One region of the Rhizobium laguerreae genome, then DNA from elsewhere that is predicted to be linked to it. Evidence: predicted binding sites of a transcription regulator. Region 1 holds the regulator's gene; each other region holds the start of a gene.

Region 1 (3,276 bases):
CTCACCAATATCGGCATGGCCTTCCAGAAGGCGCCCGACATCGTCCCCCGCATCCGCGAACTGGTGATGATGGGCGGCGGCTTTTTCGAGGGCGGCAACATCACGCCGGCGGCCGAGTTCAACATCTATGTCGACCCAGAGGCGGCCGATATCGTCTTCCGCTCGGGCGTTCCGATCGTGATGATGCCGCTTGACGTGACGCATCAGTTGCTGACCCGCAAGGACCGGGTGCAGCACATGGCCGAGATCGGCACGGCGCCGGCAAAGGCCATGGTCGAGATGCTGGAATTCTTCGAACGCTTCGACATCGAGAAATACGGTTCCGACGGCGGGCCGCTGCACGACCCGACCGTCGTCGCCTACCTGCTGAAGCCGGAGCTTTTCAAAGGCCGGGAGTGCAATGTCGAGATCGAGGTCCAGTCCGAACTCACGGTCGGCATGACCGTCGTCGACTGGTGGCATGTGACCGAGCGCAAGCGCAATGCCAGGGTCATGCGCCATGTCGATGCGGACGGCTTCTTCAATCTGCTGATCGAACGCTTCGCCCGCATCTAAAGCTTCGGTTTCCCTTCCTCGAGGAGGAAGGAAACGATCTCAAGCGTCCTTCTCGTCGAAGACGGAGTTGGTTTCGGCTTCGGCCGGCTTCGGGCCGCCCTTGGCGACGCCGACCATGGCTGGGCGCAGCACGCGCTCGCCGATGGTGAAGCCTGCCTGCACGACCTGGACGACCGTGTTATTCGGCACGTCCGGGTTCGGCACCTCGAACATCGCCTGATGGAAATTCGGATCGAACTTCTGGCCAACCGGCTCCAGCTTGCGAACGCCGTGGCGCTCGAGAGCCGACAGCATGGCGCGCTCGGTCATCTCGACACCCTCGATCAGCGTGCTCAGGCCGGCATCGGCAGCCGCCTTGGTCTCCGGAGGTATGGCATCAAGGGCGCGGCGCAGATTGTCGGAGACGGCGAGCATGTCGCGCGCGAAACCCGCGACGGAATAGGACTTGGCATCCTTCACCTCGCGCTCGGTGCGGCGGCGCAGGTTGTCCATCTCGGCAGCAAGGCGCAGATAACGGTCACGCAGTTCGCCGTTTTCGGCTTTCAGAAGCTCGATCGGGTCCGGCTGGGCGGGCTCTTGCTGCGCAGTTTCGTTCTCGACGTAGGCGGCGGCGTCGGCTGCGGCATCGGCCGCAGTTGCGTCAGGTCCGTTTTTCGTCGTGTCATCGGTCATGACGGTCTCCGGTTGGTGTCTTCAGATGCGCCCGATATCGAGGTTCGACCGAAAAAAATCAAGTCTGCGTGACAAAGAAGCGAAAATTCCGCGTGACTGATAGCTGCGCGTCAAAGCTGATTGCGCGAAAGGCGGGAGACGAGCTGGGCCGTATAGTCCACCATCGGCACGATGCGGGAATAATTGAGCCGCGTCGGGCCGATGACGCCGACGGCACCGACAATGCGATCGTCGTCGTCACGATAGGGCGCGACGATGAGCGACGAGCCGGACAGCGAGAAGAGCTTGTTTTCCGAACCGATGAAGATGCGCACGCCCGAACCACTTTCGGCGAGATTGAGGATCTCGATCAGGCTGTCCTTCTTCTCGAGATCGTCGAACAGCAGGCGAAGCCGGTCGAGATCCTCGGCGCCGGCGAGCCCTTCGAGCAGGTTGGCGCGACCGCGGATGATCAGCTGCGTCGGCTTTCCCTCGTCAGGGCTGCCGGCCCAGACAGCGATGCCGCGCTCGACCAGATCGCGCGACAGGGCATCAAGCTCGTGACGGACGTCGTCTTTCAACCGGCTTAATTGTTTGCGGAGCTCCGGCAGGGTCTGGCCGGACATATGGGCATTGAGGAAATTCGCCGCTTCCGTCAGCTGCGAGGAGGTGACGCCCGCCGGCAGTTCGATGATGCGGTTTTCCACCTGATCGTGATCGCCGACGAGCACGGCCAGCGCCTTTGTCGGTTCGAGCCGGATGAATTCGACATGTTTCAGCACTGGATCGCTTTTCGAGGTGATGACGAGGCCGGCGCCGCGCGAAATGCCGGATAACATGCGGCTTGCCTCGTTCATCATCGATTCGACGGGATTGCCGCCGCTTTCGGCCCGCACCTGGCGGTCGATGCTGGCGCGCTCCTCGGCGGAGAGGTCGCCGACCTGCATGAAGGCATCGACGAAGAAGCGCAGGCCGATCTGGGTCGGCAGCCGGCCGGCGCTGACATGCGGCGAATAGATCAGGCCGAGCTCTTCGAGATCGCTCATAACGTTGCGCACCGAGGCCGGCGACAGCGACATCGGCAGGATACGGGACAGGTTGCGCGAACCGAGCGGCTCGCCGCTTTCCAGATAACCTTCGACGATGCGACGAAAAATTTCCCTGGAGCGCTCGTCCAGCGCAGCTACGGCATCCGAAACCGACGTCGACCTGATGCCCATGAAGCTTTCGAACCCGTGCTGATGATACTTCCCGAAAATATAGTCAAACTAACACCCGTGGCAAAAGGGAATTTGCAAATGAGCGCCGCCAATCGTAGAAGCGGTCAAATAAACCCCAGGAGATAAGAATGCGGCCTTCAGGCAGAAAAATCGACCAGATGCGCAAGGTCTCGTTCGAGCGCAATTTTTCCAAGCATGCGGAAGGCTCCTGCCTGGTGAAGTTCGGCGATACGCATGTGCTCTGCACGGCGAGCCTCGAAGAAAAGACGCCACCATGGCTGCGCAATACCGGCAAGGGCTGGGTCACGGCCGAATACGGCATGCTGCCGCGGGCGACCGGCGAACGCATGAAGCGCGAGGCCGCCGCCGGCAAGCAGGGCGGCCGCACCCAGGAAATCCAGCGGCTGATTGGACGGTCGCTGCGCGCCGTCGTCGACCTGCAGGCGCTCGGCGAACGGCAGATCACGCTCGATTGCGACGTCATCCAGGCCGATGGCGGCACACGGACCGCCTCGATCACCGGCGGCTGGATCGCGCTTTACGACTGCCTGAAATGGATGGAAAGCCGGAACATGATCAAGGTCGACCGGGTCCTGAAGGATCACGTCGCCGCCATTTCCTGCGGTATCTTCGCCAGCCAGCCGGTGATCGATCTCGATTACCTCGAGGATTCCTCGGCCGAGACCGATGCGAACTTCGTCATGACGGGCACCGGCGGGATCGTCGAGATCCAGGGCACGGCCGAAGGCACGCCGTTCAGCGAAGGCGAATTCACCTCGCTGATGCAGCTTGCCAGAAACGGAATCGGCGAACTCGTGGCGCTGCAGAAGCAAGTCGTCGAAGGATGAAC
Region 2 (3,276 bases), on a different contig from region 1:
CCAGCTTGATGCCCACGTCTTCGGAAATGACAGTGCCGCCCGTCAGGATCGCGATATCTTCCAGCATGGCCTTGCGGCGGTCACCGAAGCCAGGCGCCTTGACCGCAGCGATCTTCAGGCCGCCACGCAGTTTGTTGACGACGAGTGTTGCGAGCGCTTCCCCTTCCACGTCCTCGGCAATGATCAGCAGAGGCTTACCCGATTTCACCACAGCCTCCAACACTGGCAGCATTACCTGGAGATTGGAGAGCTTCTTCTCGTGGATGAGAATATATGGCTCTTCGAACTCGACCCGCATCTTGTCCTGGTTGGTGACAAAATAGGGGGACAGATAACCGCGGTCGAACTGCATGCCTTCGACGACTTCCAGCTCGGTTTCGGCGGTCTTGGCTTCCTCGACGGTGATGACGCCTTCGTTGCCGACCTTTTCCATCGCCTCGGCGAGATATTTGCCGATCTCCTCGTCGCCATTGGCTGAGATGGTGCCGACCTGGGCGATTTCGGAGTTGCTGGTGATCTTGCGGGCATTCGCCTTCAGTTCCTTGACGACGGCGTCAACGGCAATGTCGATACCGCGCTTCAGGTCCATCGGGTTCATGCCGGACGCCACCGCCTTGGCGCCTTCCTTGACGATCGCCTGGGCAAGAACAGTCGCGGTGGTGGTGCCGTCACCGGCCAGATCATTGGTTTTCGATGCCACCTCGCGCAGCATCTGGGCGCCCATGTTCTCGAACTTGTCTTCGAGTTCGATTTCCTTGGCGACGGAAACGCCGTCCTTGGTGATGCGTGGTGCACCGAACGACTTATCGATGACGACGTTGCGACCCTTCGGGCCGAGCGTCACCTTCACGGCATTGGCGAGAACGTCGACACCGCGCAACATGCGTTCACGGGCATCGGTGTTGAATTTGACTTCTTTCGCAGCCATTTGTTCACTCCTTCGATAGGCAGCTTTCTTGACTAATGCGCTGAGAACGCGTCAGGCGGCAATCTTTTCGGCGGCCTGGGCCTCGATAATGCCCATGACATCGCTTTCCTTCATGATCAGCAGGTCCTCGCCGTTGATCTTGATCTCGGTGCCGGACCATTTGCCGAACAAAATGCGATCGCCGGGCTTGACGTCGAGCGGCTGGATTTGGCCGGCGTCATTGCGGGCGCCGGACCCGACGGCGATGACTTCGCCTTCCTGCGGCTTTTCCTTGGCAGTATCAGGAATAATAATTCCGCCTCTGGTCTTTTCTTCGGATTGGACCCGGCGGACGAGAATGCGATCGTGAAGCGGTCTGAACGACATGTTTTCCTCCATGGACAAACAAGATGACGTTAATCCCCGAGCCGGACCGGATGACCAGTTCGGGCGGGTGCGAAGCCTCTCTGAGCACTTCGCGCAGAAAATTTATTTTCGAGATTTTCCGATTTCAAGAGGCTCTTGAAGGAAAATTAGCACTCTCCCGCGTCGGCTGCTAACATGCTGGAACGGAACAATAAATGAAGTCAAAAGTTCGCAAATTGATTGATGACACAGCGGACTTGCGTCATCCTTCCGCCCGTTATGAAAAGGAGATGAAGCATGCAGTTTTCTTCGGATCTTGAGCGGCAACTCAACGGTTATGGACTCACCACAGCGCATATCCTATATCGCGTTCCCGATTTCGAAACCGTCCTGCAGACCTATGTCTGGCAGGACTACGATCTGGCGCCGGATTTCCCCCACATGCAGAAGTTCCTCGACTATTGGCAGGCCAATCTCGATGGGCCTCTGCACTCAGTCCGGTATACGCATCAGCGTCTCGTCGGTCCGAACGAATGGCGGCGCGTCGACGGCGAATTCAAGCTGCACTGACTGTTGAATGCCGATTTTTCTCTTCCTAATTCTCCGGGCGATCGAGGCTCGACGAGCTCGGTCGCTAACGAACGTCTGTTAGAGTGAGACGGATATGGAAGAGCAGATCAGGAATATAGGGGACCTCAGCATCGAGGAACGGGAAGACGTCTTCGTCGACGTCGCTACTGCCCTCGAGGGCACGGCACGTGAAGCCTTTGTTGAAGGTAACCGCCACTTAGCAGCGCTTTCCGCCAATATGGCGCAAGCGATCCGCGTCAACGCCGATGAGCTGGCGCGCGACGATTTGAGAAATACCGAGCGCATTTTACAGCAAGCAGCCGCCATGATTTCGCAGTTCAACGCGATGCACCCGTATCGTATTGTCAGTCACGCCGTCCACTAGGCGCTGCTTCATTGATCCAGGCGCAGGCCTGGGCGGTTCCTCTGAAGTGCAAGAATGCGGCGGCGGTAAGAGCTATAACGAACGGGCGTCAAAATCTTTATCCAGGGCGGCACGCAAGCGTTGCTTCACCGCTGGAGCCTCGTTGCCCACAGCCGAGATGAGGTCGCGCGCATGATCATGCGAAGACCGTGAAGCTGATCGCCGCGATCCATGATGACGTCGATGCCGGCCTCGTTGACGCCACGCCGTTTGTCAGGTCCAGGATCAGCCGGGCGCGGGCGAGATCTGCATCCCGGAACTGGCACCGCTTCTTCACCCGCGACGGTGACGACATCCGCCTTGAACTGCCAGTCCCGCTTAGCGAAGCCGTGCTCGGAGGCAAGGTACGCGTGACGACACCCTCCGGTCCCGTTGATCTGGCGCTGCCGCCCAATTCCAGCAGCGGCAAGGTCTTGCGCATCAAGGGCAAGGGTGTGTCGCGCGGGAATGGCGGCGCCGGCGACGTCTATGTGACTTTGAAGATCGTGCTGCCCAACGGTCCCGACGAAGAGCTAGCCAGCTTCATGAAACGCCGGTGAAGCTGCGCTCAGCCAATTTCACTCGGTGGGCATTCGCCTGTCGAGTTTGAATCAGTGAGGAGTTGGCCTGCCTCGCGATACCCATCTACTTTGGCCGTGTGATGCCTCGACTTTTACACGTCAAGCATACTGGCCGCCTCGTTTTTCTGACCCCACATGTCGACATTCAGTCAGTGAATCGGTTCAGCTGGAAAAATCCCCCATCCGCCCAGTCGTGCTGCGTCTGGCTGGCTCGGGCGCATCTCGAACCGGGCGCTCCAAGGTTGGAGCGTTGCCATTTATCATCGGGCACGTCACATTGCCGCCGCTACAGGAGGAGTTCGATGCACACTGGAAGCGCCAAAGCAGACCGGAACCTTGCCGGACGCAGGGAATGGATCGGCGTGTGCGTGCTCTCGATTGCCTGTCTCATCTATTCGATGGATCTGTCCATCCTGTTCCTGGCTATTCCTGCGATCGTCGCAGATCTC
Region 3 (3,276 bases), on a different contig from region 1:
TCTCACCAGAGCCGTCGATGATCGTGGTGCTTTCCTTGTCGATCAGCACGCGTTTGGCGTGGCCGAGCATATCGAGCGTGACGTTCTCGAGCTTGATGCCGAGATCCTCGGAAATCATCTGGCCGGCGGTCAGCACGGCAATATCCTCCAGCATCGCCTTGCGGCGATCGCCGAAGCCCGGCGCCTTGACGGCTGCGACCTTCAGGCCGCCGCGCAGCTTGTTGACGACAAGCGTCGCCAACGCCTCGCCTTCGACATCCTCCGAGATGAGGAGCAGCGGTTTGCCGGTCTGTACGACGGCTTCCAGGATCGGCAGCATTGCCTGCAGGCTGCCGAGTTTCTTCTCGTGAACGAGGATATAGGGCTCCTCCAGTTCCACGCGCATCTTCTCGGCATTGGTGACGAAATAGGGTGAGAGATAGCCACGATCGAACTGCATGCCCTCGACGACATCGAGTTCGGTTTCGGCGGTTCGCGCCTCTTCGACGGTTATGACGCCCTCATTGCCGACCTTGTCCATCGCCTTGGCGATCATCTCACCGATGGCGGCGTCGCCATTGGCGGCAATGGTGCCAACCTGGGCGATCTCGCCTGACGATTTGACCTTCATCGCCCGCGCCTTGATTTCCTTGACGACGGCTGTAACGCCGAGATCGATGCCGCGCCTCAGATCCATGGGGTTCATGCCGGCAGCGACGAGCTTTGCACCTTCGCGGAAGATGGAGGCGGCGAGCACCGTTGCCGTCGTCGTGCCGTCGCCGGCAAGATCATTGGTCTTCGAAGCCACCTCGCGCACCATTTGCGCGCCCATGTTCTCGAACTTGTCTTCGAGCTCGATCTCCTTGGCGACGCTGACGCCATCCTTGGTAATGCGCGGTGCGCCATAGGCCTTGTCGATGACGACGTTGCGACCTTTCGGGCCAAGCGTCACCTTGACGGCATTGTTGAGCAATTCGACGCCGCGCAGCAGGCGGTCGCGCGCGTCGGTGGAGAACCTGATTTCCTTGGCAGACATGATATTTCTTCCCAGTTCGGTCTTGAGTTGCGGGTCACAAATTTTCTACCCTCAGGCGGCTTTGCCGGCAGCCGCTTCGGTCTTTTCGACGATGCCCATGATGTCGGTCTCCTTCATGATCAGAAGGGTTTCGCTATCGATCGTGACCTCGGTCCCCGACCATTTTCCAAACAGAATGAGATCGCCGACCTCGACATCGAGCGGGACGAGATTACCGCCTTTGTCGCGCAGGCCCGGGCCGACTGCGACCACTTCGCCTTGCTGCGGCTTCTCCTTGGCGGTGTCTGGAATGATGATCCCGTCCTTGGATTTGACATCGCCTTCCGCACGCCGAATGACGACGCGGTCGTGAAGTGAACGGAATTTCATAGAGGTCTTTCTGCTGCCGGCGCGTAGGGCGGCTGCAATTCATAAATAGCACCCGTGGCACTCGATTGATAGGAGTGCCAAGAAATATTGTTCACGCAGGGAATTTCTTTAAAAATTCAGGAAATCAACTTGAGCGAATATTTTGCAATAATCAGCAAATGAATAGAATTTTTAGGCCATCACGTTCGATTTTATTTAAATGGCCGTCGAGTTAATTTGGCGTTTTTCATAGATAAATCCGAATTATCTTGATTTAAACTCAATCAAGGCGCAATGATGGGCCTCGTCGATTTGGCCGACTTGGCTTCGCGGTGTCAGAGACCTACGACCCGCCATCACCACTGAATTTTCGATAGCAATCTATGACGTCGTTCGGGCGTTGATTTCGCCTATTGCGATCCGGAATGAGCTTGGCGCTGACCGCGGATGTACCGGCAGCATCGAGTTCGTCCGGTTCGGAACTAAACGACACAGGAAACGCATCGGTGTCTTCCTGCGGGGGCCTCAGCCGTGACCAGTCGCACCACACAAACCGTCGTCCGCTTTTCATTCCCGTTCCGCCTGCCCGGTTTCGACGGGGCGCAGCCAGCCGGAGAATACCGCGTCGATTATGACGAGGAATTGATCGATAGCGTTTCCAGGCTTGCCTGGCTAAGGGTCGGCGCCTTCATCCACCTGCCGGCAATCGCCGCGCAGAGTTCGACGCAGCAGATGATGCCTATCCACCTGTCAGATCTCGAAACCGCGCTCGAAGAGGACCACAAACCGTCATGACCGCTACGCGCATCCCGCAACGCAATGGACGCTCGATCCGGCGCGAGGCAGCAACACATATCTTCAAGGTTGGACAGACTGTCCGGGTGAAGGACGGGTTCCTGGTCGTTCCCTCCAAGCTCCCCGAGACATACCGCATTACCGCCACGCTGCCTCTGAGAGGAAATGTGCTGCAATACCGCATCCGCAGTGACGATGAACGTCATGAGCGGGTCGCGACGGAAGACAGCCTGGAACTGGTAGACCTAACGCCCGCCGGCAGCGGCGCAACACTGATCGAGAGGACGTTTGGCCATGGCCACGGCCCGAATGACGAAAGGTTGACATCGTGAACAGCCATGAAGACGAAGCCGAACGAAGGAATGCCTTTGCCGTCGGCACATGGGAAAACAAATGTAGCGCTTCCGGCCGCTACTCCATGGAGATCGAACACGACCGCCGGATCGAATCCGCCCGTTCGTCGACCGTCTATCGTGTCTCAGCAAACGTTCCAGTGCACGCCGACCATGCCGTGACCGGGAAGAGCCGTCCAGAGGCCGGGAAAGACATGATGTCCTTCAATCTTCTCAACATAGGATACCGGAAGGAATGGCTGAGGCTGTCGGACGCCGCCCGGAGCGCTCGTCAGACCCCGCCGGTTCAACCATGGCGCTAGCCTTTCTGAATCAAAGCCGCAGCTTCGATGCGGCGAGAAATGCGGTGCGCTTCGTCGGCCACGACGGCATGTTCCAGGTGTTGTTCTTCATCGAGGTTGACGCGCTGGCGAAATCCGACACCACATTGCAAAGAACCGAGCCTTCGGAAACGAGGTGGCTTTCGGCGTTCGACGCCCTGCGCAACTCCATTCAGGACGTGGCACACAAAGCCTATTCCTACCGCCGCCGCGCCTTTTATACTCTAACTGCGGCGGATTTCCGCTAGCGGGATCCGGACGCGCGAGAAAACGCTCATGTTGATCCGTTACGGCTATGAAATCACGCTGACCTGCCCGCAGCCGACCGCATTGGTGTGCCTGTTGTCGGTTCATGATGATCGTGCCGCCGACATCAGAATTCCGGAAACGGTCTTCACCACCCCCGATGTTCCCACATCGACTTATCGCGACCTCTTCGGCAACC

What was found. The regulator HrcA, encoded in region 1, represses chaperone genes, less so after heat shock. The targets are predictions, from matches to a motif close to GTTAGCACTCNCNNNNNGNGAGTGCTAAC.
Region 2: the regulator HrcA is predicted to act here: its motif matches at 1,440-1,468, upstream of groES (co-chaperone GroES).
Region 3: the regulator HrcA is predicted to act here: its motif matches at 1,438-1,466, upstream of HFO71_RS11970 (co-chaperone GroES).

Annotation. Positions count from the first base shown of each region.
Region 1 covers NZ_JAAXQT010000006.1:42,112-45,387, forward strand. Annotated here, with positions in the region: gene HFO71_RS18955 (nucleoside hydrolase) at 1-555, shown strand, start outside; gene grpE (nucleotide exchange factor GrpE) at 595-1,227, opposite strand; gene hrcA (heat-inducible transcriptional repressor HrcA) at 1,338-2,426, opposite strand; gene rph (ribonuclease PH) at 2,555-3,274, shown strand; gene HFO71_RS18975 (VOC family protein) at 3,271-3,276, shown strand, end outside.
Region 2 covers NZ_JAAXQT010000023.1:4,285-7,560, reverse strand. Annotated here, with positions in the region: gene groL (chaperonin GroEL) at 1-928, opposite strand, end outside; gene groES (co-chaperone GroES) at 980-1,294, opposite strand; gene HFO71_RS35155 (usg protein) at 1,571-1,843, shown strand; gene HFO71_RS35150 (hypothetical protein) at 1,938-2,228, shown strand; partial or broken gene HFO71_RS35145 (DnaJ C-terminal domain-containing protein) at 2,531-2,806, shown strand; gene HFO71_RS35140 (MFS transporter) at 3,130-3,276, shown strand, end outside.
Region 3 covers NZ_JAAXQT010000003.1:277,237-280,512, reverse strand. Annotated here, with positions in the region: gene groL (chaperonin GroEL) at 1-1,015, opposite strand, end outside; gene HFO71_RS11970 (co-chaperone GroES) at 1,067-1,384, opposite strand; gene HFO71_RS11965 (hypothetical protein) at 1,895-2,158, shown strand; gene HFO71_RS11960 (hypothetical protein) at 2,155-2,490, shown strand; gene HFO71_RS36320 (hypothetical protein) at 2,487-2,813, shown strand; gene HFO71_RS11955 (DUF1488 family protein) at 2,804-3,079, shown strand; gene HFO71_RS11950 (transglutaminase-like domain-containing protein) at 3,108-3,276, shown strand, end outside.